Regions from separate parts of the Undibacterium sp. GW821-FHT07F11 genome, predicted to be linked through region 2. Evidence: riboswitches for the same ligand, from Rfam matches in the RefSeq annotation. Region 2 holds a riboswitch; the other holds the start of a gene.
What was found. A riboswitch is a leader RNA that binds a small molecule or an ion and turns the genes downstream of it on or off. The one in region 2 is predicted to bind thiamine pyrophosphate.

Region 1: linked by a shared signal. The riboswitch ahead of thiC (phosphomethylpyrimidine synthase ThiC) and the one ahead of AC07OI_RS05980 (TonB-dependent siderophore receptor) in region 2 are both predicted to bind thiamine pyrophosphate.

Annotation. Positions count from the first base shown of each region.
Region 1 covers NZ_JBWKQH010000004.1:19,764-23,183, reverse strand. The annotation lists gene thiC (phosphomethylpyrimidine synthase ThiC) at 1-1,199, opposite strand, end outside; TPP riboswitch at 1,286-1,387, opposite strand; gene AC07OI_RS10650 (tetratricopeptide repeat-containing diguanylate cyclase) at 1,458-3,420, opposite strand, start outside.
Region 2 covers NZ_JBWKQH010000002.1:480,309-483,728, reverse strand. The annotation lists gene AC07OI_RS05980 (TonB-dependent siderophore receptor) at 1-1,939, opposite strand, end outside; TPP riboswitch at 2,008-2,106, opposite strand; gene rarD (EamA family transporter RarD) at 2,156-3,052, opposite strand; gene AC07OI_RS05970 (cobalamin-binding protein) at 3,135-3,420, opposite strand, start outside.

The DNA.
Region 1 (3,420 bases), on a different contig from region 2:
CGCAGGCCATCGCCGAGGCTGAAAGACACATCATAGGCTTTCATGATTTCGCAAATGTCTTCGAAATGCTCGTACAGGAAGCTTTCTTTATGATGGGCCAGACACCATTTCGCCATGATGGAACCACCGCGTGAAACGATACCGGTCAGGCGCTTGGCTGTCATCGGCACATATTGCAGACGCACGCCTGCATGGATGGTGAAGTAATCGACACCTTGCTCAGCTTGTTCAATGAGCGTGTCACGGAAAATTTCCCAGGTCAGGTCTTCTGCTTTGCCATTCACTTTTTCCAGTGCCTGATAGATGGGCACGGTGCCGATAGGTACGGGTGAATTGCGGATGATCCACTCACGGGTTTCATGTATGTGCTTGCCAGTGGAAAGATCCATGACATTGTCGCCACCCCAGCGTATTGCCCAGGTCATTTTTTCTACTTCTTCACCGATGGAAGAGGTCACTGCAGAATTACCGATATTGGCATTGATCTTGACCAGGAAATTACGGCCTATGATCATCGGTTCGATTTCAGGATGATTGATATTCGCAGGAATAATCGCACGGCCACGGGCGATTTCCGAGCGTACGAATTCTGGCGTGATTTCTTCAGGGATCGCGGCCCCAAAAGACTGACCCGGATGCTGGCGGCCCATGACTTCTGCCAGCTTGCTGCCCATGGGGCCAGAGGCTTTCAGGTTTTCGAGATATTCTTTCCTGCGCAGGTTTTCGCGTATTGCAACAAATTCCATTTCAGGTGTGATGATACCCTGGCGTGCATAGTGCATTTGCGAGACATTCTTGCCTGCCAGTGCGCGCCGTGGCAGGCGTTTCAGATTGAAGCGCAGTTCAGCCAGCTTGGGATCATGCAGGCGGGTGATGCCGTATTCAGATGTCGGGCCAGCCAGTTCTTCAGTGTCATTACGCTCGGCTATCCAGGCACCACGTACGGATGCCAGGCCAGAGCGGATATCGATTTTTACTTCAGGATCGGTGTAGGGGCCGGAAGTATCGTAGACATAGATAGGTGGATTTTTCTCCGAACCAAACATGGCTGGTGTATCTGACTGGCTGATTTCACGCATGGGTACGCGGATATCGGGACGGCTACCCTGTACATAGGTCTTGCGGGAATTCGGCAGTGGCTGAATGGCTGCCTCGTCTACCGTAGCGGTAGCGGACAGGAATTGCGGGTTGGCGTTCATTTTGGCTCCTTTGCTTTGTTGGCATGGAGCCAGCAAAGGAGTTTCCAAAACTGGTGCGCGCGCAGATCAATACATAACACAGGCGGCACAAACTTCGGCAGCTTCCCTTCGCTGGCATTATCCAGATCAGGTTCGAGGGTATTTCTCACCCGCCAACAAAATTGATGGCAGGACCCCTAGCATTTTTTCTTCGGATTCTGAATTAAATCCAGAACCGCGACGACGGCAGATTATACGACTTTTTTAAACTCTGGTGCTTTATTTGATTTCGCTGGCCAGTTCTGTATCTTGCATTGTTGACGATGGTGCAAGATTGCTTTCCGGCAGTTTTACTGGCCCATGCACTTCTACCAATTCGACCATACCCGCCTTGATGGCGGCCGACAAATCATGATCCAGTACCGGCAAGGCTTCTTCATAGGCAATCAATAATTTACTGACACCATAGGCACGGTTGCGGCCATTGACCTTGCCCAGATATAACGCCATGTCGGCAATTTGCAGCGCTTTTTCCCAGTTGCAAACTGCTTCTGGCAAGCCAGAAAATGGCAGGCTGATGAAACCTGCGGTCAAGGTAACAGGCACACTGGCGCCCTCGACTTCGATGTTCTCTTCACCGATGCTGCGCAAAATACGCTCTACCAGTCCCTTGAGTTGTGCAGGGTTAGAGCGTGGGGAATAAATCAAAAACTCTTCCCCACCCCAGCGCAACACCATGTCGCTATCGCGCACTGTACTGCGCAAACGGCGCGCCACTTCTATCAGGACAGCATCGCCGGTTGCATGACCAAAGCTGTCATTGATATTTTTGAAGTGATCGATATCCATGAGAATTAAACAATCCGGATTATCAAGCGCATCTTCGCGCCTTTCACCTTCCGGCAATATGACTCTGCCCTTCATCATATCGACAAAAGAGCGGCGGTTATATAAACCAGTCAGGGGATCACGCACGGCATGAAATTCAAGTTGCTCATTCACTTCGCGCAGTTTTTCATTGGTCTTGCGTACCCGTCTGTACAAGAAGAAGACGACTACACCCACCATCACCATGATGATGGCAGCCAGCATCAACACCACTTGCTGCAACTGGCGGTTTTTGATGTCGGCATCCTTGAGCTGGTTTTCACGCGCCAGCAATTCAATCTGTTTTTGTCTTTGCTGGGCATTGAATTGTTCTTGCAGGGTGGCTACAGCCCGCGCGCGATCAGAGCGGAATAATTCATCACTGAGTTTTTGTTGTTCACGTACGGTTGCCAACGCTTCTTTATACATGTCAGCGGCTTCGTACATATTGCCAATTTCGCTGAGCAGGTTTTCCACATCCGACTTGGAACCTGTCTCCATGAAAAACTTCTTGGCCTCGTTGATGAAACCTATACCCTGAGAAAATTTCTTTTGTCCTGCCAGCGCAAAACCTATATTCGCTTTGGCGATGGCAATTGCAAAAGGGTCATTCACGGCCTGGGCTTTTTCCAGGGAGAAGCGGGCGGCGCGCTCGGCCTCGGTGAACTTGCGCACATGCAGGTAATAATCAGCAATATTGCCCAAAGCGGTTGCCGCCACGGCTGGCATGCCAGCTTCAGTGGATATCTGCAATACCGTCTTGTAAGCTTCCAGAGCTTCATCATGACGCCCAAGGTCTATCAGTGCCAGACCACGTGTCATTTGCAAGGATGAGGTAATCTTGGGTGATTCTATTTTAGGCTGCATCGTCAATGCATCGTTGGCAGTTTCCAGGGACTTTTCTGCATTGTGCATATTCAGATATAGCCTGGCGATGGATTCCATGCGGTACATCTTGGCCTGGGCACGCCTTCTTGGTATCTGATCTGCCAGTTTCAGCGCCTCAAGAAAATAAGGCAGGGATTTATCAAAATTACCTATCGCCAGTTGCACCATGCCGAAGGCGATATTCAGGCGCATGAGTACTTCCGCATTTTTTGAATCACGCAGGCTTTGCTGTATATCATTAAGCTTCACCAGTGCCATGGCAAACTTGCCCTGATCCAGTAACTGAAAGGCTTCACCTATCAGCGCCATGTTGATCATGTCATTATCTTTTTGCAACCTGGCGAGTTGCAGCAACTCTGCATTGGCAGCGTCGGCTTCCTTGATCTTGCCAGCGTCATACAAGATGCCTATCAGGGTCTTCAGGACTTCGGCCCGCAAGACGTAATCTGCATCCTTGCCTAATTTATCTTTGTATTCCTGCAGTTGT
Region 2 (3,420 bases):
GCACGGTAACGCTGTTGTCCGGGCTGAATGCCTTGCTGCTGGCATATTGCCAACTTGCATTCACATTCAAACTCTTGACTTCAGCCACTACATAATCAGCATACACAGTCGATTTGAAGCGTGGCACATTCATGACACGTTTGTCGTCCAGGCTGCTGATGCCGGTGTTTTGCTGTTTGGCATCCAGTGCAGTCAGGCTGGCACCCAGATTCAATTGTGAGGTCAGCTTGCCCTGGGCAGAGAGCTCCAGACCGGTATGCAGGGCTTCACCATTGCTGACGTAGGTATTGCTGCTATTGGTATATTCCAGGGGCTTCTTGATGCGGAAGATGGCTGCAGACAGGCTCAGGTCACGCTGCACATCTGCCTTCACGCCAAATTCAATTTGTGTGGATTTGCCCGGGTTCAGCATTTTGTTTTCATTGCTGGTGCCAAAAGGGGCGATACCACCATGTTCCAGGCCTTGCGCAAAACTGCCGTATACAGAAACTTGCTGTACTGGTTTGAATACCAATGCGACCGTCGACAGGAACTTGTTCTGGTCATAGCCAGGATTATCGAATTGCGTGCGCGAGATATTCAGATGACGCAGACCCAGATGCAACTTCAGATTGTCTTGCAGGCTGATAATGTCTTGTACAAATGCTGACCATTCCTTGTCAGTGCGACGCAAGAAGACCGGGCCTGTTTTATTTGCCGATGGCATTACGCTGACAGGGCGGAACAAATTGCTGCTGCCAGCATAGTCATACACATAGTCACCAAAATAATCTTTACGCTGTGAATTGCTAAGACCAACAGCCAGTTCGTGCTGCATGCCACCCACATTGAATTTGCCATTCAACAGGGCCTGCGTACCCCACAGTGATTTGGACTCATTTACGCTTTGGTAGTCATACACATCATAGTCACCGTTCGCGCAATAGCCTGGATACAGATTGGCGGCACCACAGCCGTATGGGAAGGCTGTGTAGTCGTCGCGCTTGAATTCATGCTTGTTGGCAGAGACACTGGCGCGCCAGTCTGCATTGATCTGGTATTCAAAACGCAGACCCAGATTGCTGTTACGGGTATCTACCGGTCTTGCCCACGGCTGGGCATTCAGCATCAAGTCAGCAGGTACACCACGCGGCAATTCAGTGCCATTGAATAATTGAAAACCTGGTACCGACAATTGCGATTTGTGCTGGTAGTCAGCATCGATTTGCAACAGGGCTTGTGGTGTGATGTGCCAGTCAAATGCGGCAGAGACAAATTGGCGGTTACCGTCGGCGCCTTTGACATAAGAGCGCAGGCGTTCACCCGCTGCATTGATGCGGAAGCCAAATTGCTTGTCGCTGGAATTGTCGCTAATATCGGCGGCGCCATATACAGTGCCGCGCTCGCTGATTTCAAATGTGGCAGAGCGAACTGCATAGCTGGCAGGGCGTTTGGTCACATAATTAATGATGCCGCCTGGTGTGCCAAAGCCGGCCTGGAAGCCTGCTATGCCCTTGAGTATTTCTACACGCTCCTTATTTTCCAAAGGAATGGAAGCATCACCAGGAATGGCAAAACCGTCCTTGCGGTAGCTGCTGGAATTATCCAGGGCAAAGCCACGTATCGAGAATTGCTCGGCATAACCAATGGCGTTATACGCATCATTGACACTGGCATCATATTTCATCGCATCCGTGGTCTGGCGTATGCGCAGGTCCTGCATCTGCGTTACGCTGAAGGCATTGACTGAGTTAGGCGTATCCAGCAATGCCGCATCAATAAAGCCTGTGACCTTGCTGCGTTCGACCTTGGTTTCGGTACCCTTGCTGCCTGTGATCGTCACTTCTGGCAGCGATTTATCATTGCCAGGTGTATTTTGGGCATGCGCAGATGATAGCAACAGGCAAGCCTGGGCGATGGAGAGGGCGATGACGGTGGGGCGTACAGTAAAGTCAGACATGGTGTGCTCTTGGTTTGCTTTTAATGCGTTGTGGATGACAGCGCGGGAGCAAACAAAGAAGCAGGAGGGACCGGGACTTTGCGCTTCCCTTCGCTGGCATTATCCAGATCAGGTAGAAGGGACTCTCTCACCCGGAAATATTATTTCCAGGACCCCTAGCGTAGGCTGCAGTTTAACACGAAACCATTTATATAGCCTTTTTGCGGCAATTGGCGCTTAGCTGCCTGGCTTTACTTCCATTTTGACAGTACGGAAGTTGCGCCACAAACCTTCAGCCGAATAGACGATCAGCGCAGCCCAGATGGCGATAAAGCCCGCCAGTTTGTTGGAGTCAAAAGGTTCGTGATATAGCCACACGCCGAGCAATAACTGCACCAGTGGTGAAATGTATTGAAGTAATCCCAGTGTCGTCATCGGTATGCGACGGGCACCTGCAGCAAATAACAACAAGGGAATGGCAGTAATCGGGCCACTGATGAGCAACAGCATTTTGATATCCACGCTACTGGCGATGAAGCTGTTTTGTCCTTGCAAAGTCATCCAGCATAGCCAGCCAAAGGCAAATGGAAAGAGCAGGGCAGTTTCCAGTGACAAGCCTTCCAGTGCACCCAGTGCAGAAGTCTTGCGCAGCAAGCCGTAAGTGCCAAAAGTCGCTGCCAGCACCAGGCCTATCCATGGCAAATGGCCAGTCTGCACCGTCAGCCAGGCGACGCCCACAGCTGCTAATGCCACAGATAGCCATTGACCAGGGCGCAGTTTCTCGCGCAGCAATACTGAGCCTATCAGGATATTGACGAGAGGCGTGATGAAATAGCCAAGGCTGGCATCAACGATGTGGCCATGATTGACGGCCCAGATATAGACGAACCAGTTGGCAGATAAAAGCACGGCACTGAGTGCAAAACCACCTATCAGTTTTGGTTGCCTGATTGCTGTGCTGACCCAGGCCCATTGCTTGCGCCAGGTCAGAACACCAACCAGGAATAGCAATGACCACAGCATGCGGTTCAGCAAGATTTCCAGGGCAGGGACGTCGTGCAGGGTTTTGAAATAAATGGGGAACAGGCCCCAGAGGAAATACGCGGAGCCTGCAAACAAAATACCTTGGCGCATGAGTAGCAATCAATCTGTAAGGCTTGCGGCAGCAAGCAAGACAAACATTATCGCTTGAATAGAAATTGTTTGCTGCCAGCGCCTATTTGCTTCTTGCTGTGGCCAGGTGCTTGCATAGAGCTTCGGTACCATCGAGTATGCGCGGCCCGGCGCGATTCAGCCAGTCACCTTTGACTGTGTAGAAGTTGTTTTTCTTTACGGCTGTCAGGATGGGGTATTGCTTCCAGTCTGCCATGCTGTCGATATTTTCACCGCTGCTGAAGATGACATCAGGGTTCGCCGCCAGCACTGCTTCATTGGTGATGGTGGAGCTCAATTCTTTGAGCTGGCCAAATGCATTTTTGCCGCCGCACAAACGTATGGAGTCG